Regions from separate parts of the Thioalkalivibrio sp. ALJ15 genome, predicted to be linked through region 2. Evidence: predicted binding sites of a transcription regulator. Region 2 holds the regulator's gene; the other holds the start of a gene.
The links. Region 2 encodes FliA, which starts transcription of late flagellar genes. Its sites were predicted from a motif close to GCTAAAGTTNNNNNNNNNNCNGCCGATA; they were not measured.
Positions count from the first base shown of each region.

Region 1 (11,754 bases), on a different contig from region 2:
CCTTACCGATCTTCTCGCCCTTGAGGCCCACGTTGCCCTGCTGCATTGCCCCCTTGGCTACAGCAATCCGCTCCAGCGCACCTTCAAACAGCATCTGAATCAACCGGTGCGGGTCGGCCACTTGCGCCTCGGCCAACGCCCCCGACTGGCGGTACTGATTCACGCCGCGATTCATCCCCGGTCCATACATCTGCGTGTCTCCGTTATCTATTCACCGCGTGGCGGCGGTCATCAACGAGAGTTGTTGTTGGCCAGCGGCATGTTCGCCAGCTGGTTGGTGAGGTAATCGCCAGTGCTCTGCATCTGGGCCACCATCTGGTCCATCCGCGAGAATTGCCGCACCAGTCGCTGCTCCAGTTGCTCCATACGCATGTCCAGGTCTTCACGTTGCGACCCGATGCGGCGCAGCTCTCCTTGCAGGCCATCGGTGCGCGCCGCAATCAAGCCATCACGCCCGGTAAAGCTGTTCGCGATACCCTCCGCCTGACCACTGATGTCGCGCACCACGTCAGCCACCGTGTCGAATCCATCCCGGTCCAGTGCCTCGTTGAAACGGCTGGAATCAAAGCTGAGCGTCCCGTCCCGGTTGGAGACAATGCCCAGTTCCGCAAACGTCGAGGCCGTCGCTTCCGGCACCTGTGCGTTCCCCATCAGCGCATTGCCCAGGCGGCTGCGGATGTTGCGTACCGTACTGTCGCCAGTCAGTACCGAGCCTTCTTCCGATTCCGGATCGAACCGGGTCAGCTGGCTGGTCTGTCCGACCAATGCGTTGTAGTTCTCGACAAAGCCCTCCAGCAGCTGCTGGAGCTCGTCGCGGTCCTCGTCGATCGAGACGGTCGTCGGTGCGCCCCCCGAGGTGCCGGTCAGCTCGATTTCCACCCCATCGATCGCGTTGCCCAGGGTGTTACTGGCGCTGTTGATCTCCAGACCATTGATGAACGCCCTGGCATCCTGCGCCTCGCGCGCCACCTCGGTATTTTCCAGTCGTCCCAGCCCCTCGGGCGTGCCACCGGTTACCGAAATCCCAATGGTATTGGCCGCGCCAGTCTCACCCGATTCAAAAACCAACCGAGCGCCGTTCTCGTCGTTCACGATGGACGCGGCGACACCCGCGCCGGATTCGTTGATCGCATCACGCACATCGCGAAGGGTCATGCCCTCCTCGATATCCAGCGTTACGTCGTTATCGCCCACCTGAATCGTGAGCTGGCCGGCGCCCACTTCTTCGTCACCATCGGCAAACGCGCCTGAAGCCGTCGCACGAATCTCCGCCTGCGCCAGTTGCTCCACCTCCAGCGAAAAGCTGCGGTTCTCGGCAGTGCCATCCGTGGTTACGCGGGCGACGCTCTCGTCACCGACTGATACCACCTGCTGCGGCTCGAAGCCCGCGAGCGAAGACAGCGATGAGCCGAGCAGGTCAACGCTGCTGGTCAGTTCCCCGAATGCCGAAATCTGTGCCTCGACCTTCTGCTCGCGGCGATCCAGACGCTCCTCGCGCGGCGCGCGCTCCGCGTTGACCAGGTCCCCGACGATCTGATTGAGATCCAGCCCGGAACCCACACCCAGTGAACTGATTGCCATCGTCTTTCCGCTCCTCGGCACCCGACGTCTCGGGCCCCATGCACGTGCTTGTACTTGCTATTACGACAGCCTAGCCCAAATCTTGAGCCACGCGCAGAAAAAACCGGCAGGCATACCCCACACCCAAGGCCCAACCTCCAGCCGCAGGCCTTACCGGTCATTGCGAACAACCATAAGCCAGCGCCCACCACCGCCACCGGCACAACCATCCCCCGATCACACCACACCGCCACTACCGTCATCCCGGAAACCGCGCAGCGGTTATCCGGGATCTCCGGCGCGTGACCAACCCACACTGCCGGGGTGGCACCAGCCCCCGAGATCCCGGCTCTGCGCTGCGCTCCGGCCGGGATGACGGCCTGAGCGTACCGCGCAGGAAAAGAGAGGCCGAGGACCTGCCGGGCAAGAATACCGGGGGACGGGAACGAAAAAGCCGGACCCGTTACCGGGCCCGGCTCAACAACAAATCAAACGTGCGGGTAAAACCACGGCCATTAGGCCCGGTCCACCAGCCCGGTCCCATCCAGCGTCTGCTCGTCGCGCAGTTGCTCGGCCAGGGCCCGCATCTGCTCCGGCGGGATCTGCCGGATCACGTTTTCGCGATCACCATCCATTACGGTGATCACGGTCCGGCCACTGACGTCATCCACGCTGAACTCCAGTGCACGCTTCGTCGACTGCAAATAGGCATTGATCGACTCCACGACACGCTCCATGTCCGAAGCCTCGACCGGTTCCGCCGGCTTGGTACGCTCCGCCACGGCCTGCTCGGCCACCCGCGAAGCACCAGACCCACTGCTGGCCGACACCGCCGAGCCACCTTCCTTGGCTATTTGCCCCATACCGGTGGCCATACGTTCTCCACCCTGGGCACCTCGGCCATTCACAGCCACCAGTGGCGAGCTGATACTTCCAATACCATCACTCATGACACTGTCCTCGTCAGAAGGGGTGGATGGCGAAACCGCCACCCACCCTCAACTCGGAAGCTCGAGTGATCGAGCTTACTGCAGCAGGGCCAGCACGTTCTGCGGAACCGCATTGGCCTGCGACAGCACCGAGGTACCCGCCTGCTGCAGCACCTGGGCACGGGTCAGCTCGGCGGTCTCGGATGCGAAGTCGGCATCCATGATGCGGGACCGGGCGGCCGACAGATTCTCCGAGGAGATTTCCAGGTTGGCGATGGTGTTCTCGAAGCGCACCTGCACCGCACCCAATTCGGCACGAAGCCCGCTGATTTGCTGCAGCGCATCATCGACCACGCCAATCGTATCGGTGGCATCCTCACGCGTCAGAACATTCACGTTGTTCAGGGACTGCTGTTCCGTTTCCAGCCCAGTACCGAACAGATCGCCGGCATTCTCTCCGCCCACAGAAATCTCATCGCCCAGCGGTCCAGTCAACTCGATCCCACGCAGAAATTCGACATCGTCCTCATGCCCGATATTGCCGAACTCCAAGGGTTCGCCATCAGCATCAACCGAGATTGAAAAGTCACTATCGGAGGTGAACACGATCTCATCATCGTCGTTGAGGCTCGCAACGATACCCGAATCGGACAATACACGATTGAGTTCGTCTACCGCGTCTTCAGCATCTTCAATCCCCGACATGTCCACGTTATAGGTGTCGTCACCAACGGTGAACGTTGCAGTACCATCACCAGCCGTGAATTCCAATCCCTCCGTGACTACCTCTTCGGCGCGGGCCGCTTCCACACCAGTGGACTCTGTTAGCTCATTGATAGCAGAAACAACATCGTCCAAGTCGCCAGCGCCATCGAGATCAACCGCACGGCCATTGATCGTAATGTCGGTATCTCCGTCGACATCCAGATCACCTTCGTCAAACAGATCCCCGTCATTCCGCAGCGATTCTCCAGTGGCCAGCGCGCCCGAACCCAATTGGGAACCTCGGGCATCCACACCATCGACTGAAATGGTCTGGTTCTGGTTGGCTCCCACCTGGAAGACCAGATCCTCCAGCTCGCCATTCAAAATGCTTTCACCGTTAAACTCCGTCGAATCCGCAACCCGATTGATCTCCTCAATCAGCTGCTGGACTTCGTTGTTCAGTGCTTCTCGATCTGATGCGGAATTTGAATCGTTGGCGGACTGGACTGCGAGTTCACGAATTCGCTGCATGGCATCGCCAACAGTGCCCAGCGCGCCTTCCGCGGTCTGAGCGAAGGAGATACCGTCATTGGCATTGCGCGCCGCCTGATTCAGGCCGCGGATCTGGGAGGTGAAGCGCTCGGAAATGGCCAGACCGGCCGCGTCGTCCTTGGCACTGTTGATACGCAGGCCCGAGGACAGACGTTCCAGGCTCTGGGCCAGCGCGCCCTGGGAGTTGCCCAGATTGCGCTGCGCGTTCAGGGAAAGAACGTTGGTGTTGATTACTTGGGACATGATCGCTCTCCTGTAGAGTCGTTCGTCACCGCCTCGGGCGGTTCTGGTGAACGGGACGATCCCCGCTCTCAGGACCCTTAACGACCTCCCCCACAGAACCTTTAGGCCTACATCACTATTTTTTTTCATACCCCCGGCAAATCCTTGCCACCCCACCCGCCGCAACGCTTTCCAGCGCCCTCCTGAACGCGACCAGTACGCCCCTGTCGTTATCCTGCCCGCAGCCCCCATCAACACGGTCATCCCGGCCGCAGCGAAGCGGAGAGCCGGGATCTCACGCGCCGGGCATACCCACTGGCCTTGCCAATCCCCACCGCCGAGATCCCGGATAACCGCTGCGCGGTTTCCGGGATGACTCGGGTGGCAGGATGGTACGGAAACGGGCGCCGCGCCCCGGCCCCTCAAGGGTGGCGATTTCACCCCGTCATTGCGAGGAGCAGTAGGCGACGTGGCAATCGGCTGCATGTGGCAAGCCGCTTGATTCCAGCACCTTGTTGCTCCCGACCGATTGCTTCGTCGCTGCGCTCCTCGCAATGACAGGGGTGTGGTGGGTTCGCGGGATGACGGTGGTGGTTGAAGGCGAGACGGTTCGGGTATGTGCCCAGGGCCTTGATATACTTGAGCGATGCGCCTGAGCGACGAACAACAGACGATTATCCGCGAGGAAGTGGCCCGTGCATTCGGGCCGGATGCACACGTGAAGCTGTTCGGCTCGCGCGTGGATGATACCGCGCGCGGTGGCGACATCGACCTCTACATCGAGGCAGACGGCACCCCGAATGACCTGCTGGACCGGGAACTTCGGCTGTCTGCGGCATTGCAACGCCGCTTGGGCGAACGCCGTGTGGACATCGTGGTGCATCCACGCGGGACGCCGCACCGCCCCATCGATGCGCATGCCGACCGCACGGGTGTCGCCCTGTGACCGTCGCGACGCCACCGCAGCGGCTCGCGCGGCTGATTGATTTGGTGGATCGTGAGGACAAGCACCTGCTGGCGGTGAGAGAACGCTTGCTTGAAGGCGATTGCACCGTCGATCCCGACCGCGTTCAGGCGCTGCTCGCCAGCGACACCGGGGTGGACCGGCTTGAATCCTTTGGCGCAAAGTTCGGTCGCATGCAGGACACCATCATGGACAAGTTCATCCCGGCGTTTCTCGCCTGTGCCGGGGAGAACGCGGGTCCGGCTATCGACAACCTGTCCCGTCTGGAAAAGCTCGGCCTCATCCAGAACGCCGACGCGTGGCTGCAGATGCGCCAGTTGCGCAACCGTCTGGTCCACGAATACATGGAAAAGCCGGCCGACCTGGCCCCGGCCCTGCAGCGCGCCTGCCACTTCACCGACCAGATGCACACCGACTACCAGACCCTGCGCACCTACGCGCAGGAGCACCTGAGGATCGGGCCCGCCAGCCATTAAGGAAACACTGATCAATGTTTCCTTGAGGCGTCACAAGCCCCTGCCCATCGGGCGATTAGATCAGCATCTCCCCCAGGTGTGATCCCGCTACAGTAGGAGGCGAGCCCTCTCGCCGATTGGGGCTGGCCAACCCCCCCATCGCCCAGAGGGCTGGGCTCCTACGAGTGTTATCCCGCGAACGAGGGGTCTCAGATCAGCCAGGTGGTGCCGATGCGGGTCTCGGGGGTAGCACCGGGGATCAGGTCCATCAGCAGCCAACCGAAGATGAGGGTGATGAAGGCGCCGCAGAAGACGGTGGCCACGAACAGGCCAATGCGATTGCCGCGGCGCAGCCCGAGGATGCCGCGCAGCGACCAGTACAGCAGCCACAAGCTGTAGAGGATCAGCAGGAGGCCGACCGTGTTGCCCCACGGCCAGGGAAAGGCGGCGGCGACCTTGCCCACCCAGGCGGGCAGCAGGCCGATGGTCACCGCCAGCATCGCCCGGTCCGGATGGGAGTAGCCCTGGAACAGCTCGGTCAGGTAGTGCGCGGACCAGGCCAGACCCAGCACCCCGATGCTCATCGCCAGCACGCTGTAGACGCCGAAGCCCCAGGCCCCCGGCATCGCCTCCGGCGGCAGCCCGGTCGGGATGACCTGGTACAGCCACTGGCTGGCAATCACGCTGACCAGCAGCACCGGGAGCGCCAGACGCAGAAAGGTTTGCCACCAGGGGGGTGTCGCCTCCAGTTCGCCCACCTCCCGCACCGCCCGCAGGGGGTTCGTCAGCGTGCGCAGGACCAGAAGGCCCGGGTTCAGGCGAGAGGGGAATGAGCTCATCCCGTCAGTATGTGGCAATCCCGTGACGGTTTCGTGACAACGTCTGCCTTGACCCTGGCCTGATCGACCCGGGCTCAGCCCGCGAGCGTCAGCACCAGAATCACGAGGGTCAGGGTCTCCACCAGCTCCAGCGTCGCACCGGCCGTGTCGCCAGTGAAGCCTCCCAGCCAGTGTCTCAGTACGCGCGTTGCCACCCACAGCGTCAGCCCAGCGGCGAGCAACGCCGGTATCACCCCCCAAAGGCCGGAGAGCAGGCCGAGCACCAGCACCACGGCAGCCGAGACTGCGACAACGCCGATGGCGGCGCTGCGTGGAAGGTGCCTGGCCATGTCCGCGCCCAATCCGACGGGGTTCACGTAGGGCGTAGTCAGAAACAGCACCGGCGGCACCACGCGCCCCAGCAGCACCGCCAGCAGCAGCGCGACCCAGGCGCCGGTATCGACCACCGCCACCAGCGCCGTACCTTTCAGCAACAGGATCAGGATCAGCGCCGCGACCGCCATCGGGCCACAGGCCGGGTCCTTCATGATCGCCTGGGCCCGCTCCGGGTGCCGCTGACCGCCGACCCAGGCGTCCACCGTGTCCGCCAGCCCGTCCAGGTGCAGTGCGCCGGTCAGCGCGACCCAGAAGGTCAGCACCAGCGCCGCGACCAGCAACACCGGCGCTCCGGGGATCGCGGAAAGCCCGATCCCCACCAGCACCAGAACCAGACCCAGGATCAGCCCCACCAGCGGATAGGCCAGGACCGAACGGCCGAGGTCCTCGGGCCGCGGCTCCTGCGCCGGCGTCGGCACGCGGGTCAGGAACTGCAGGGCCAGCCAGAAGGGGGCTAATACCGAGTTCATTGCGCCCCCCCTTCCATTCCTGCTGTAGGAGGCCAGCCCCCTGGCCGATGGGGCGTTGGCATATTCCCGATCGGCCAGAGGGCTGGCCTCCTACATTTGTTTTGCTTGATCACGAGGGCATCTCCTCGCGCTGGCCCGGCTCGACAACGTGCAAAGAGGCCAACGGCACTTCGATCGACAATAGCTTCTCCAACGGCCAGCCCTCCAGTTGTGCACGCAGCAGGCGAATCACCCCGCCGTGGGTGACGACGAGGACACGACCGCCCGGCGCGATCACGCTCTGCTCCCAGCCGGCCAGCACCCGGTCGCGGAAGCTGCCGAGGTCTTCGCCGTTGGGTGGCGGGTAGCCGAACGGGTCTTCCCAGAACCGACCCAGCGCCTCGGCGTCCGTCTGCATCAGGGCCTCGGCCGTTTGCCCCTCCCAGTCCCCAAAATGTAGCTCCTGCAGGCGGGGATCACACTGGACGGGGAGCCCGGCCGCGCGGGCGAAGCCCTCGGCCGGAAGCCGGCAGCGCTGCAGTGGCGAGCACACGACACGATCCCACTCGCCCGAAGCCTCGAACGCCGCACACATCGCCCGCTCGCCTTCCGGGGTCAGCGAATCATCGCAGCCGCGCCCGCGAAAGCCGGCACCCGTCGTCTCGCCGTGGCGCAGCAGACCGATACGGACCGATTTGGTCATGGGGTATCGCCCGACACGCCAGCCTCGGCGAAGGTCGCCATGCCGGCGTGAAGCTCGCAGGCCAGGCGCAGCAGGGGCACGGCCGTGGCCGCCCCACTGCCCTCGCCCAGGCGCATGCCGAGATCCAGCAGCGGCTCGGCCGCCAGCGCAGCCAACAGGCGCTGGTGGCCGGGCTCCGCCGAGCTGTGGGCATAGAAAAACCAGTCCGCCGTACCCGGACAAAGTCGCTCGGCCACCAGCGCCGCCGAGGTGCTGATGAAACCATCCACCAGCACCGGCAGCCCGATCTGCGCCGCGGCGATGTAAGCGCCGGCCAGCCCCGCGATCTCGAACCCCCCCAGACAGCGCAGGCTGCCCAGTGCCTCGCCGCGCACCGCGGCGTGGGTGCGCAGCGCCTGCTCGATCACCTCGGCCTTGTGGCGTACCCCATTTGCATCCAGGCCCGTGCCGGGCCCGGCCAGATCGACCGGCGGCAGGTCCAGCATTGAGCAGGCGAGTGCAGCCGCAGCGGTCGTGTTGCCGATGCCCATCTCGCCGCCGATGAACAGTTGTGTGCCACTCCGCCGCGCGCGCTCGGCACACTGGCGGCCGGCGTTCAGCGCGCGTTCCAGCTGCGCCGGCGTCATCGCGGGTTCGCGGGCCAGGTTTGCGGTGCCGGGGCCCAGGTTCAGCTGCTGCACACCGCTGACGGCCGGTGGCTGGGCCACGGTACCCAGGTTGATCACCTCAATGGACGCGCCCAGGTGCCGCGCCAGCACCGAGATCGCCGCACCGCCGTTCGCGAAGTTCGCGACCATCTGCGCGGTCACGGCCTGCGGGAAACGCGAAATGCCTTCCGCCACCACACCGTGATCGCCAGCGAACACCGCGACATGAACCCGCTCCAGCGTGGGCTGGCCCACGCCCTGCATGGCGGCCAAGCGCTCGGCGATCGCCTCCAGCCGCCCGAGCGAACCCGGCGGCTTGGTCAGCTGGGCCTGCCGCTCGGCGGCCGCCTGGCGCGCGTCGGCACTCAGGGACGCCGGCGGCACCTGCAGCCAGTCACAGTCTTCGGTCACGTGTTCCTCCGATGTTGAAACCAACACTCTTCATCAATGACGCCCGTCATTGCGAGGAGCCGAAGGCGACGTGGCAATCCGTCAGTTCACCCCGGGCCGATTGCTTCGACGCTGCGCGCCTCGCAATGACGGTGCCTGTTTCGCGCGTTGGTCTATTCATTCCAGCGGCTCACCCTTGAGCACATGAGGAAGGCCGGCGACGGTCAGCACGACGCGGTCCATCGTGGGGGCCAGGCGCTGGTGCAGCCAGCCCGCCTCGTCGGCGAAGCGGCGGGACAGCGCGTCCATCGGGGTAATGCCCATGCCCGTCTCGTTGGAGACGAACACCAGGGTGCCCGGCAGGCGCGGCACGGTGGCGATCAGGGCCTCCCGCTCGCGTTCGATCAGGGCCTCGTCCTCGGTGCACAGGAGCTGGGTCAGCCACAGCGTCAGACAATCCACCAGCAGGCACTCATCTGGCCTTGCGGCCTCTTCCAGCGCGGCGGCCAGGCCGGTATCGGCCTCGATCAGGTCCCAGTCACCGGGCCGGTCGGCGCGGTGGCGTTCGATGCGGCGTGCCATCTCGGCGTCGTCGGCACGCGCGGTAGCGACATAGGTCACGTGCAGGCCGCTGGCATCGGCCAGCTGCTCCGCCAGCCGACTCTTGCCGGAACGCACGCCGCCGAGCACCAGCGTCTTCATGTCACAGGCTCCGTCTTCCCTGTCCGCAGCAGGGCAAGGATGCGCCCCAGGTCCAGATGCGCCTCCAGGGTATCGGCCAGGCGTTCCAGGCCGCGCTCGCGTGCGGTCGCCAGGTCTTCGCCGTGCTCCTTCCCATTGCGCATGCCAGCCCAGTGCAGCAAAGCCTCGGCGGCAGCGGAGGTATCGAATACCCCGTGGACATAGGTCCCCGCCACGGCATCGTCCTCGCTGCGCGCGCCGTCCGAGCCATGCTGCAGCTCCAGTAGCGGGTGATCCAGTCCGGGGCCGGTCGTCACTCCTGCATGGATCTCGTAGCCCTCCACGCGGGCCTCCCGGCCCAGCACACGGTCCCCGTGAACACGTTCCAGGCGCTTTTCCGGTGCTAGACGCGTCTCGATGTCCAGCCAGCCCAGCCCCGGCGTGGAGCCCGGCCGGCCCTCGACGCCGTCAGGATCGTGCACGGCACGACCCAGCATCTGGAAGCCGCCACAGATCCCGAGCACCTTGCCGCCATAACGCACATGGCGCTGCAGCTCGTCTTCCCAGCCCTGCTCGCGCAGCCAGGCGAGGTCGTCGCGCACGGACTTGGACCCCGGAAGGATGACCAGGTCCGCCGGCTGCAGCGACTCGCCCGGGCCGGCGAAGCGAAGGTCCACACCCGGGTGCAGACGCAGCGGATCGAAATCGGTATGGTTGGAGATGCGCGGCAGGGCCGGCACGACGACCTTCAGGGCATCCGCACGCTTCTCCGGCACCGCCTCGCGCGGCAGGGCGTCCTCGGCGTCCAGGTACAGCCCGTGCAGATACGGGATCACGCCCAGCACCGGCTTGCCGGTCTCCTGCTCCAGCCAGTCCAGCCCCGGCTTCAGGAGCGAGATATCGCCGCGAAAGCGGTTGATCACGAAGCCCCGCACCCGCGCGCGCTCCGTCTCGCTCAGCAACGCGAGCGTGCCAACCAGATGCGCAAACACCCCGCCCCGGTCGATATCCGCGACCAGGATCACCGGGCAGTCCACCGCCTCGGCAAAGCCCATGTTGGCAATATCGCCTGCGCGCAGGTTGATCTCTGCCGGCGAGCCCGCGCCTTCCACCAGTACATGCGCGTACTGCGTGGTCAGCCGTCGATGCGAGGCCAGCACGGCCTCGCGGGCGACGGGCTTGTAGTCGTGGTAGGCACGAGCATCCAGCTCGGCCGCAGGACGGCCGTGGATGATCACCTGCGCCCCCTGATCGGAGCTGGGCTTGAGCAGCACCGGATTCATGTCGGTATGCGGCTCCAGGCCGCAGGCGGCGGCCTGCAGGGCCTGGGCACGCCCGATCTCGCCGCCGTCCAGGGTGACTGCACTGTTCAGCGCCATGTTCTGCGGCTTGAACGGCACCACCGACAGCCCACGGCGATGCAGCACCCGGGCCAGCCCGGCCACCAGCACGCTCTTGCCGGCATCCGAGGTGGTCCCCTGCACCATCAGCGTGGTCGCGCTCACAACGCCTCCAGCCCCTGTTCCAGGCGGTGCCATTGGGCCTCGTCGCCCGGCAGCCCGAAACGCAGGCTGGCGGGGTCGTCGAAACGCCGCACCAGGATCGCCTGTCGCGCCAGCGCATCCTGAACCGCGACCGCATCATCGCGGCGCCCCCAGCGAAACAGTGCGGTGCCACCTTCGGTAGCGATTCCGTACCGCCACAGCAGCTCTTCCAACCGCGCACCCGCCGCGGTCAGGTTCGCGCGCGTCTGCTCCTGCCAGGCGCGATCCTCCAGCGCTCGGGTGGCCGCCCAGCGCGCCGGGCCAGACAGCGCCCACGGACCCAGCCGCTCCGCCAGCGCCGCCCGCAGCGCCGGCTCCGCCGCCAGGAATCCGACCCGCGCCCCGGCCAGACCGAAGAACTTGCCCAGCGACCGCAGCACCAGCAGCCCCGGGCCCAGGTCCGTGCCCGGGTCGGCCGCCAACAGGCTGTGCCGGGGGCTGGTATCCATGAAGGCCTCGTCCACCACCAGCCAGCCGCCGCGTGCCGCAAGCCCCTTATGCCAGCGCAGCAGCGTCTCCACGGTCACGCGCAGTCCAGTCGGGTTGTTCGGGTTGACCAGTACCAGCACATCCAGCTGCGGCAGGCGTGCCTCGATCGCGGCCGGCGCCGCGTCGCCAAGCGCAGGAAGCGCCTCGACCCGATGCCCGGCCATGCGCCAGGCCCGCGCGTGTTCGTTGTAACTGGGCGCGAGGAGGCCAACCCGAGCAGCCGCTGGGCGAAGCTGTGGCAGCAGCTGGA
Region 1 covers NZ_KB912060.1:93,691-105,444, forward strand. Annotated here, with positions in the region: gene fliS (flagellar export chaperone FliS) at 1-190, opposite strand, end outside; gene fliD (flagellar filament capping protein FliD) at 232-1,581, opposite strand; gene G015_RS14150 (flagellar protein FlaG) at 2,076-2,510, opposite strand; gene G015_RS14450 (flagellin) at 2,586-3,989, opposite strand; gene G015_RS0111735 (nucleotidyltransferase family protein) at 4,615-4,914, shown strand; gene G015_RS0111740 (hypothetical protein) at 4,911-5,408, shown strand; gene G015_RS0111745 (YIP1 family protein) at 5,597-6,226, opposite strand; gene cobS (adenosylcobinamide-GDP ribazoletransferase) at 6,301-7,071, opposite strand; gene G015_RS0111755 (histidine phosphatase family protein) at 7,181-7,753, opposite strand; gene cobT (nicotinate-nucleotide--dimethylbenzimidazole phosphoribosyltransferase) at 7,750-8,811, opposite strand; gene cobU (bifunctional adenosylcobinamide kinase/adenosylcobinamide-phosphate guanylyltransferase) at 8,968-9,492, opposite strand; gene G015_RS0111770 (cobyric acid synthase) at 9,489-10,976, opposite strand; gene cobD (threonine-phosphate decarboxylase CobD) at 10,973-11,754, opposite strand, start outside.
Region 1: G015_RS14450 (flagellin) is a predicted target of FliA. The motif match lies at 4,068-4,095, and genes of this name have one in related genera.

Region 2 (11,754 bases):
ATCCCCGATAACCGGCGGATCCGCGTGGTGGCCACGGTGGGCCAGGAAGACTCGGCCCGGCAGGCAACGCCCACAGGTGCCTGAGACGAACAGTAGCGATCGGATACGAGAGGGAAACACTGATCAGTGTTTTCCTTGAGCGGAGCGGGAGAACAGCGATGAATGTGAGACGGTACCGGGCACGCGACATGCGCGATGCGATGCGGCAAGTGCGTGAACAGCAGGGTGAGGATGCCGTGATCCTGTCGAGCCGCCGTGTCGATGGTTGGCTGGAGGTTGTCGCGGCGCTGGAAGATGGCGATGCGGGGGTCTCGGAGCGCGAGCAGCAGGCTGCGGTGAACGCGGTCCATGCCCCGCGTGAGGCGCCGGCATCCGCCTCGCGTCCGAGCCCGGGCTCGGGCTCGGCCTGGCCCGCGGACCCCGAGCTCGCCGCGATGCGCCAGGAGCTGCGGGATCTGCGCAGCCTGCTCACCCGCCAGCACAGCGACAACGAGGCCGCACAGTGGGCGGCGCGGCATCCGCTGGCGGCGGAGTGCAAGGCGCGTCTGATGGACCGTGGGTTCAGCGAGTCACTGGCGCGCAGTCTCGCCGGGAGTATTCTCGACGACAGCACGGTGGAGCAGGCCTGGGAGCGGCTGCGCGCACGCCTTTCCGGGGCGATCGCGACCCGCCATCCGGACATCCTGGATGAAGGTGGCGTGCTGGCCCTGGTGGGGCCTACGGGGGTGGGCAAGACCACTACACTCGCACGCATTGCCTTGCGTCAAATCCGTCGTATGGGTGCGGATTCGGTTACGCTGGTCACACTGGACACCCAGCGCATTGGGGCCACGCGCCAGCTGCAGGCGTTCGCGCAGATGGCGGGCGTGTCATTGCGGGTGCTGCAGAGCCCGCGCGAGTTGCGCGACATGACCGCGCGAGCAGAGGATGGGCATCTGATTCTGGTCGACACCGCCGGGCAGGCACCTTCCGCGGTGGGCGACGAGTCGCTATTTGCCGGCTGGCCGGACCATGTCCGGCGCGAGAGCTGGCTGGTCGTCTCCGCGACCACTCAGGCGGCGGCGCTGCGAAGGGTGCTGGATGCGTTCCGGAAGACGGAGCCATCGGCGCTGGTGCTGACCAAACTCGACGAAGCCGAACAGTTGGGGGAGACGTTGTCGGTATTGCTCGATCAACACCTTGGGCTCACGTTTGTCAGCGATGGACAGCGGATTGCCGAAGACTTCCACCGGGTCGAGACGGGCGATCTGACCCGGCGGGCGCTCGGCGAAGAGCGCGGCCCCGCGCGTCGATCCTCCCGCGATGAACGATGGACCGATGCAAGCCTGGCGGAGTTCTCGAATGCCGGCCGCAATGCGCCGTCGCCGCGCCGTACTCAGGATGCGGGCGTTCTGGAGATGATCCATCCGGTGGGGAAAGGACGCTATGCCACGCACTAATCAGCCGTTGAAGGTCATTGCGGTTGCCTCCGGCAAGGGCGGCGTCGGCAAGACCAATGTGTCGGTCAACCTGTCCGTGGCGCTCGCGCGGCTGGGCCGCGAGGTCATGCTGTTTGATGCCGACCTGGGGCTGGCCAATGCCGATGTGCTGCTCGGACTGCGACCCGAGCGCACCCTGCATGACCTGGTGACCGGACAGGTGAACGACCTCCAGGATGTGCTGATCGAGGGCCCGGAGGGGATCAAGGTCATCCCGTCGGCCTCGGGGATCGCGGCGATGGCGAATCTCACGCAGCTCGAGCACAACGGTTTGATCCAGGCATTCAGCGCCTATTCCAAGCCGCTGGATGTGCTGGTGGTGGATACGGCAGCGGGCCTGCAGGAATCCGTCACGACCTTCTGCCGGGCGGTCCAGGAGACCCTGGTTGTCGTCTGCGACGAGCCGGCGTCCATCACCGATGCCTATGCCTTGATCAAGGTGCTGCATCGCGATCATGGCATGCGGCGTTTCCGGCTGGTCACGAACATGGTCCAGGACCGCGCGGGCGCCGAGCGCTTGTTGCAGAAACTCACCACGGTTTGCGACAACTACCTGCCGGAAGTCATCCTGGATCTCGCCGGTTACATCCCGATGGACGAGCATCTGCGCAAGGCCGTCCAGAAACGGGCACCGGTCGTGCAGCAATATCCGGGCAGCCCGGCGGCCAAGGCCTTTACCGAACTCGCCCGTGCGGTCGACCGCTGGCCGGTGGCCCGTGGTGCCGATGGTGGTGTCGGGTTTTTCGTCGAACGGATGCTGCAGAGCGCATGATGGCGACGCGTAATCGCCTCCACGGATACGAGAACGTGGCCGCAGCCGGCCACGAGCAGCGCGTCGCGGAACATATCGAGCTGGTGCACCGCATCGCGCACCATCTGATGGCTCGCCTCCCTTCCTCGGTCCAGGTCGATGACCTGATCCAGGCCGGCATGATTGGCCTGCTGGAGGCCGCGCGGCAATTCGAGGGCGGGCAGGGCGCGACGTTTGCGACCTACGCCGGGATTCGCATCCGTGGCGCGATGATCGACGAGTTACGCCGCAGTGACTGGACCCCGAGATCGGTGCACCGCAACAGCCGCAAGATCGCCGAGGCGATCCAGACGGTCGAGGCCAGGGAGGGACGTGCGGCGCGCGGGGTCGAGGTGGCCGAGGAACTCGAGGTCCCGATCGACGAGTACTACTCGATGCTGCAGGACCATGCCGGCGCCCATCTGTTCGCGCTGGATGATCTGGGCGGCACCGATGGTGATGCGGACCGGGTGATCGAGGGGCAGGAGGCCTCGCCCTCGCGCACGATCGAGGCCGGGGAGTTTCGCGAGGAGCTGGCCGCCGCGCTCGGCGATTTGCCCGAACGCGAACGTCTGGTGTTGTCGCTTTATTACATCGAGGAGCTCAACCTGCGCGAGATTGGCGCGGTACTCGGGGTGACCGAGTCGCGCGTCAGCCAGATCCGCAGTCAGGCCGTTATCCGACTGCGCGCGCGCCTGGGCTCCTGGCTCGAAGACGGCGAGGCTTTGCAGTTATTCTGAAGGCCAAGCTCTAGTACTCATATGAATCATTTATCCCGGAGTGACCTGTGGACAAGGGAATGAAAATTCTCATCGTGGACGACTTCTCCACGATGCGACGGATCATCAAGAACCTGTTGCGTGATCTTGGCTTCAACAACACCCAAGAGGCCGATGACGGCAGCACGGCATTGCCGATGCTCCAGAACGGCGACTTCGATTTTCTGATTACCGACTGGAACATGCCCAATATGCCGGGCATCGACCTGCTGCGGGCGGTTCGTGCCGACGAGAAGCTGAAGACGATGCCGGTGCTGATGGTGACGGCGGAGGCCAAGCGGGATCAGATCGTCGAGGCGGCCGAGGCGGGCGTGAACGGCTACGTGGTGAAGCCCTTTACTGCGGAAACCCTCAAGGAAAAGATCGACAAAATATTCGAACGCATTGAATCCCAAGGCTAGTTTGGGATTCGGTGTCGAAGTCCCCTAGTCCAGACAAATGGATGGCCGGGGGATCGATCCCGGTCATCACGTTCGGGATGGGGAGCGAGCAAGGGGCTTTGGATGACAGACCAAGAACAATCGATCAGTGAGCAGCAAATCGCTCGCGCGCGGGAGCTCGTGCAGGTTCTGGAGGCAGGGGATGAGGTGGCCGCGCGCGCGTTGATCCAGGATCTGGCGCGCCCCTACGACCGGGAACTCTTCGACGAGCTCGGAAAGCTTACGCGCGACCTGCACGAGGCCTTGCAAAGCTTCCGGGGGGATTCGCGGCTGGTCGAGTTGACCCAGGCCGAGATCCCGGATGCCCGCGAGCGTCTCAATTATGTGGTCACGATGACCGAGAAGGCCGCGCACGAGACCCTGACCGCGATCGAGACGAGTCTCCCCATTGCCGAATCGTTCAGCCAGCAGGCCGGCCAACTGACGGCGAAGTGGACCCGTTTTCGCAATCGGCAACTCTCGGTCGACGAGTTCCGGGAATTCGCTCGTGAGCTGGACGAGTTTTTTGCTCAGGCCAACGACGATACCGAAGAGCTGCGCCGCCTGCTGTCGGAGGTTCTGATGGCGCAGAGCTACCAGGATATTACCGGGCAGGTGATCCGGCGCGTGATTCAGCTCGTGACCGACCTGGAGGAGAACCTGGTCACGCTGATTCGGCTGTCCAGCGGGCGTATGGAGACGGTCGAGGCTGCGGAGAAGACGCTGGATGACGATGCCGAGCGGCGTGAGGGCGATCGGCGTGGACACGGGCCAGCAGTGCCGAAGACTCAAGATTCCGGCCAGGATGTCGTTCAAGGACAGGACGAGGTGGACGATCTGTTGTCCAGCCTGGGCTTCTAGGTAGCCCGCTGATCCCTGAATCGGCGGCTTCCCGGCGCCCACCCCTCAACGGCAAGCCTCACCGGAACGGAGAGACCGAATGGCCATCGACCCCAACGACGAAATCCTTCAGGACTTCCTGATCGAGGCCGGGGAACTGCTCGAAGGACTCAACGAGCAGCTGATCGACCTGGAACAGCATCCCGATGACCGGGATCTGTTGAACGCGGTATTCCGCAGCTTTCACACGATCAAGGGTGGCGCGGGCTTTCTGAGCCTGGATCCGCTGGTGACCGTCTGCCATCACGCAGAGGATGTGTTTAATCTCCTGCGCAATGGGGAACGTCAGGTCGACGGTCACCTGATGGATACCATGCTGCGGGTCCTCGATACGTTGAACGTGATGTTTGGCGACCTCCGCTCCGGGGTCGATCCGACGCCCGCGGAGGCCGATCTCGTCGAAGACCTGCGGCGGATGGCCAAGAATGAAGACGTGGCCGGCAATTCCGAACCCGCCGCAATCGCGACGCCAGACGTGCCCCCCGAACCGGAGCCGGAACCGGCACCCCCCGCCGAGGTGGAAGCCACTGCGAAGGCTGGAGGGGATGAGTCGGGGCTGGTCGGTGCCGATGACGAGATTACCGATGACGAGTTCGAGGCCCTGCTGGATTCGCTGCACGGCGATGGTTCGCCGCAGGCGGCCCAGGACTCCGCTACGCCGTCGACTGAGGACGCCGGGTTGCCCGACACCGATTCGGATGCAGCCGGGCCAGGGGACGACGGCGAGGACCTGATTTCCGACGATGAGTTCGAGAACCTGCTGGACGAGTTGCAGGCACGAGGTCATGGGCCTCCTGCCACTGCAGCGCCGGCACCCGCTGTGACTGAGTCGTCCCCGCATGAAGAGCCGAGCGTGGAGCCCGAAGCCGCTGGCGCGACACAGGAACCGCCGGCTCCCGAAGCCAAGCCACAGGCGTCTTCGCCTGCGGCCGGGGCGGCCGGCGCCCGGCAGGCCCCTCAGGGCGAGGCCTCGGTCCGTGTGAACACCGAACGTCTCGACGAGATTATGAATCTGGTCGGGGAGCTGGTGCTCGTGCGCAACCGCCTGAGCATGTTGCGAACCCAGCACGTGGATGACGAGCTGGGCAAGGCCATTAGTTCGCTGGCGCTGGTCACGTCGGATCTTCAGACGTCGGTGATGAAGACCCGCATGCAACCGGTGAACAAGGTCTTCAATCGCTTCCCGCGCGTGATCCGCGATCTGTCGCGCAGCCTGGGCAAGGAGATCGAGCTGGAGATCTTCGGCGAGGACACCGACCTCGACAAGAACCTGGTCGAGGCCCTGTCCGATCCGCTGGTGCATCTGGTGCGCAACGCCGTGGATCATGGGATCGAGACTCCGGAGGTGCGCGAGAAGGCCGGCAAACCGCGCAAGGGTACGGTGGTGCTCGGCGCGGCGCAGGAAGGCGATCACATCGCCTTGCTGATCAAGGACGATGGGGGTGGCATGGATCCGCAGGCCCTGCGGCGCAAGGTCGTCGAGAAGGGTCTGATGGAACCCGCGATGGCCGAGCGGATGACCGATCGCGAGGCCTTCAACGTCATCTTCATGGCCGGGTTCTCCACCAAGACCGAGATCTCGGATGTGTCCGGTCGCGGGGTGGGGATGGACGTCGTCAAGACGAAGATCTCGCAGCTCAACGGCACCATCGAGATCGATTCCGAGATCGGTGTCGGGACCACGCTGCGGGTGAAGCTGCCGCTGACCCTGGCGATCCTCCCTGCATTGATGGTCATCCTCGACGGGCGGCGATTCGCGATCCCGCTGGCGTCTGTCTCGGAGATCCTGGACCTGGATCTGACCAAGACCCATTACGTGGATGATCAGGAGGTCATTGTCGTAAGAAATCAGGCGCTTCCGGTTCACTATCTCAAGCGGTGGTTGAAGCCGGGGTTCATCCCCGAAGCCAAACCGGAATCGCATGTGGTCGTGGTGCATACCGCGGATCGCAAGGTAGGGCTGGTCGTCGATGATCTGGTGGGGCAGGAAGAGGTGGTCATCAAGCCACTGGGGCAGAACCTGCAGGGCGTGAAGGGCCTGGCAGGCGCGACCATCACGGGTGATGGAGGGATTGCGCTGATCCTGGATGTCGCCGATCTCGTGGGTTTGTTGACGCACAAGATCCCGTCGGCGGGCCGCACCCGGCGGCCTGCGCAAACAATCGAGGGCTAAGGATGCCGGTTAAGGTACTGGTGGTGGATGACTCCGGGTTTTTCCGCCGCCGCATTAGTGAAATTCTGGACGCCGACGCGGGGATCGAGGTCGTCGGCAGCGCGGAGAACGGCGAGGAGGCGATTCGCAAGGTCAAGGAACTGGACCCGGATGTCGTGACCATGGATATCGAGATGCCCGTGATGGACGGCATCACCGCGGTGCGCCGGATCATGGCCGAGAACCCCCGGCCGGTACTGATGTTCTCGAGTCTGACCACCGAGGGGGCCCAGGCGACCCTGGATGCGCTTGAGGCAGGGGCGGTGGACTTTCTGCCGAAGCGCTTCAGCGACATCGCGTCCGATGAGGACAGCGCGCGCATGCTGCTGCGCCGGCGGGTGCGCAGCCTTTCGCGCAGCCGGGCCCGTTCGGTCAGCCAGCCAGGGAGCGTGCGACCAGCGGTCGAGGCCCGCCCTTCTGCGCGTCGTGAAGAGTCCGACCGCAAGGCGGCCGAGGTACAGCGACAGGCCCCGCCGGTCAGTCGGCCCGCCGTGCCGCTGCGGCAGGTCCGCGCGGTGCTGATCGGGACGTCCACCGGGGGGCCGGTGGCCTTGCAGGAAGTGCTCAAGGCCCTGCCGGCGAACTTCCCACAGCCGATCTTGCTGATTCAGCACATGCCTGCGAGCTTTACGCCGGCCTTCGCGGAGCGCCTGGACGCCATGTGCCAAATTCGGGTCAAGCAGGCACAGGATGGCGATGTCATGCGCCCTGGGGTGGCCCTGTTGGCCCCCGGCGGTCTGCAAACCACGCTGGAGCGCGGCAGCCAGACAACGGTGCGCGTGACCGAGAGCCCGTTGGGCACGATCTACAAGCCCAGCGTGGATGCCGCGTTCAGCTCGGCGGTCGAGGCCTTGCGCGGGCAGGTGCTCGCCGTGGTGCTAACCGGGATGGGCGCAGATGGCCGCGAAGGTGCGCGGGCTTTGAAGACCGCCGGGGCGCAGGTCTGGGCACAGGACGCGGCCACCTCGGTGGTGTATGGGATGCCGGCTGCAGTCGCAGAGGCCGGGCTCGTGGATCAGGTGTATCCGTTGCCGGATGTGGGTCCGGCACTGGTCAAGGGGTTCTGCTAGATGGATATCCTGAGCCTCATCGGGATCACCCTGGGGCTCGTCGCGGTGCTCGGGGGGAGTATCGCGAAGGGGAGTGGTCTGGGCGCACTCTGGAACGCGGCCGCGTTTGTGATCGTGGTCCTGGGGACGCTGGGGGCAACCCTCGTGCAGGCGCGCATGGCGGTGTTTCTTCACGGGATGCGCATTCTGCCCTGGGCGTTCAAGCCGCCGCGGATCGACAACGAGGCGATGCTGGCTCGCATCGTGGAGTGGTCCAACGTGGCACGCAAGGAAGGGCTGCTGGGTCTGGAGACGCTGGCCGACGAGGAGACCGACGAATTCGCGCGCAAGGGGCTGCAGTTGCTGGTGGATGGCTCCGAGCCGCAGACCATCCGCCAGATCCTCGAGGCGGATCTGGACAACCGCGAGCATTTTGATACCCAGGGGGCCAAGGTATTCGAGAGCATGGGGGTGTACGCCCCGACGCTTGGCATTGTCGGCGCGGTGATGGGTCTGATGGCGGTCATGCAGAACCTGGCTGACCCCAGCAAGCTGGGAGCGGGGATTGCCGCGGCCTTTGTCGCCACGATCTACGGGATTGCGTCGGCGAATCTGTTGTTCCTGCCGGTGGCGAACAAGCTGAAATCAATCATCCAGAAACGCTCGCAGCACCAGTTGATGCTGATGGAGGGGCTGATCTCCATCGCCGAGGGCGAAAACCCCCGCAACATTGAAAGCAAGCTTAGCGGCTTCATCCACGAGTGAGGTCGCGATGGCCCGGCGCAAACGCCCAGAAGAAGCGGAGAATCACGAGGCCTGGGCCATCCCCTATGGCGACCTGGTCACGCTGCTGCTGGCGTTTTTCGTGGTGATGTACGCGATCTCCTCGGTGGATGACGGCAAGTATCGTGTGCTGTCGGAGTCGCTGGTGGACGCCTTCCGGGCACCGGCGCAGACCGATCCGATCCAGGTGGGAGAACCGACGGTGTCGCGTGAGCAGTCCCTGGACGAGATGCGCGCGCTGGTTCCGATTGATGTGCAGCCCGGCATCGTTGACGACGGTGTAGCACCCATCGACATGGCCTTATCCGGGCTACTGGACGATGCGGGTACGGATGACGAGCTGCAGGAGTTCCTGGAGGCACTGGCCGAGGTCGCCGACGAGCTGGAAATGGCGATGGCCCCCTTGATCGAGGAGGGTGATCTCCGGGTAAGCCGCGAGGCGTACTGGCTGGAAATCGAGATCACCAGTCGGCTGTTGTTCGGGAGCGGTTCGGCTACGTTGAATCCCGAGGCCCGGGCCCTGCTGGACGAGGTCGGGGCGATCCTCGCGCCGCGGGTGTCGCGGGTGCACGTGGAGGGCCATACGGACAATGTCCCGATCCAGACGGCGGTCTATCCTTCCAACTGGGAGCTTTCTTCGGGGCGTGCCGCGGCCGTGGTGAGCGTGTTTGAAGACGCGGGCATCGAGCCGAAGAATCTGGTGGCCCTGGGATATGGTGAGCATCGTCCGGTCGCGAGCAATGATACCGAGCAAGGACGGGCGGAAAACCGGCGGGTGGCCATCGTGGTCCTGCCCGGCGCGCGCCCGCGCGAAGACGGGGCGCAGGAACCCGAGCAATTGCGCGAAGACCTTCCGCTCGCGCCGGGTGCACCAACGATGGATGGGGACGAGGGGGATACCGAGTGAAGATCTGGGCGGTGGCCAACCAGAAGGGCGGGGTGGGCAAGACCACGACCACAGTCACCCTGAGTGGCCTGTTGTCGGGTCCGGAACAGCGCGTCCTGATGGTCGACGTCGACCCCCATGGCTCGCTGACGGCCTATTTCGGCCACGACCCGGAGACCGCCACCCGCGGTGTGTACGAGCTGTTCAGCCAGTGCGCAGAGGGGAAGCGTCCTGATCCGCGGGGGTTGATCCGCGAGACCCGGTTCCCGGGGCTGGACCTGCTGACGGCCAGTACGGCACTGGCCACACTCGACCGTCAGCTTGGTACGCGCAGCGGGATGGGCCTGGTGCTGCGCCAGGCGCTGGAGCAGGTCGCCGACCAGTACGACTACGTGCTGATGGACTGCCCGCCCATGCTGGGCGTGTTGATGGTCAATGCCCTGGCGGCCTGTGACGAGCTGCTGGTCCCGGTGCAGACCGAGTTCCTTGCCCTCAAGGGCCTGGAACGCATGATCAATACCCTGAAAATGGTCCAGAAGTCGCGCAAGGCCGAGTTGCAGTACCGGATCATTCCCACCCTGTTCGATCGACGCACGCGTGCCGCGCACGAGGCGTTGGCCGAGCTGCGCCGCCTTTATGGCGATGAGGTCTGGCCCGGCGTGATCCCGGTCGATACGAAGTTTCGCGATGCGTCGAGCGCAGGCCAGCCGCTGTGCTTCATGATTCCGGACGCCCGGGGCGTACTGGCGTACTCGGACTTGCTGGAGGCGATTGGCGGGCAGCTTTCGCAGCCTCATGCCCGGACCCGGAGGCAGAAGGGATGAACCGTTCGCGTGATGACAACCTGGCACTCAAGGCCGAACCTGAAGCCCTGCATGACTATTTTGGCAGCCTGCTGGACGAACCGGCGCCGATCGCCCCGGCGCACCTGCTGCGCCCGGATATCCTCGAACCGAGACCGGCGCCCGCTGAACCGGAGCCGTTAGACGAACCAGAGGTCCCCGTGGTGGCCGAAGCGGTCGCGCCCCCCGTGCCTCCGCGCACGATTGTCGAGAGTGACGAGTATCCGCGTCCGTCCGAGCGATTCTCCGCCCTGGTGCTGGAGGCCGGGAATCTGACCCTGCTGGCGCCGCTGGCCTCGCTCGGCGGCGTTGCGCCGCTTGGGGATCTGGATGTGCGCCCCACGCCCAACCACTCCGTCTGGTATCTGGGTCTGGCGGATACCAAACAGGGGCGAGTGCAGTTGATTGATCTCGCGGCCGTGGTGACCCCCGAGGATCGGGAATATGAGCCGGAGACAGCCCGCCATGTCGTGTTCCTGGCCGGTTCGCGCTTCGCGTTGGCCTGCCGCTCGATTCAGGGGACCCGCGTGATCGACCCTCAGAATCTGCGCTGGCGCAGTCACCGCAAGCGCCTGCCCTGGCTGGCCGGGGTGGAGCGGGAACAGATGGCCACCCTGCTGGACCTGGAGGCCCTCGACCGGACCCTGGACCAGGGCAGCTGGGAAATGGGCGGTACTCCGGACTCAAGCCGGGACGAGCGCGGCCGATAACGTATTCAGGAACCGAACACCGGGCCCGCAACAGGGTCCGCGAGCGACGAGGACGACATGAGCAGCGCACAAGACGTAGAAGCGATGGCCAAGGCCGATACGGCCCCGTATGTGACGTTCAGTCTCGCGGAGGAGACCTACGCGATTGACGTCCTGCAGGTGCAGGAGGTGCTGAAGGTCACCGAGATCGCGCCTGTTCCCGGTGTGCCGGACTATATCCTTGGCATTATCAACCTGCGGGGCAACGTCGTGACCGTGATCGACGCGCGCCGCCGTATGGGCCTGGAGGACCGCGAGCCGGACGAGGCCTCGCGCATCGTGATCATCGATGTCGACAACCAGAATGTCGGCATCCTGGTGGACTCGGTCTCGGAGGTCGTGCGGATCTCGCTGGATTCGGTCGAGCCCGCGCCGGAAGTCGGAAATGACGACAGTTCGCGGTTCATCCAGGGGGTGACGAGCACGGAGCAGGGGCTCACGATCCTGGTCGACCTGAACAAGCTCCTGTCTGACGAGGAATGGGCCCAGTTGCGGGAGCTGTAGAAACCGCGGGGCATTCGGCGAACTGGAACCGCCGCGTATTGGAGAGGATCAAACCTGAGAGTGGCTCCGAAACGCGGCATGCGGAGGGGAGGTGGGGCGATGGTGGATGAACTGCAGCCGGATCGTACGGTTCGCCCCGTGCAGCCGCCGACCACGAACTCCACGGTTCGCCCGGTCCATACGACCGTGCCCGGGCGGACGCTCAGTGATGACCACGACCGGGACCCCGTGCTGCGTCCGGCCGTAAAGCCTGCGCAACAGCGTTCCCCGCGCGACCGACGCCAGCGCCCCCGTAAGGGCTTGATCGACGATTACGCCTGACGGACCCCTCCAGTCGGCCCCGGGTGGTGTATCAGTGCATTT
Region 2 covers NZ_KB912059.1:398,845-410,598, reverse strand. Annotated here, with positions in the region: gene flhA (flagellar biosynthesis protein FlhA) at 1-84, shown strand, start outside; gene flhF (flagellar biosynthesis protein FlhF) at 189-1,439, shown strand; gene G015_RS0111145 (MinD/ParA family protein) at 1,426-2,250, shown strand; gene G015_RS0111140 (RNA polymerase sigma factor FliA) at 2,247-3,008, shown strand; gene cheY (chemotaxis response regulator CheY) at 3,068-3,448, shown strand; gene G015_RS0111130 (protein phosphatase CheZ) at 3,551-4,327, shown strand; gene G015_RS0111125 (chemotaxis protein CheA) at 4,407-6,539, shown strand; gene G015_RS0111120 (chemotaxis response regulator protein-glutamate methylesterase) at 6,542-7,648, shown strand; gene G015_RS0111115 (flagellar motor protein) at 7,649-8,392, shown strand; gene motD (flagellar motor protein MotD) at 8,400-9,317, shown strand; gene G015_RS0111105 (ParA family protein) at 9,314-10,120, shown strand; gene G015_RS0111100 (chemotaxis protein CheW) at 10,117-10,848, shown strand; gene G015_RS0111095 (chemotaxis protein CheW) at 10,933-11,391, shown strand; gene G015_RS0111090 (hypothetical protein) at 11,491-11,712, shown strand.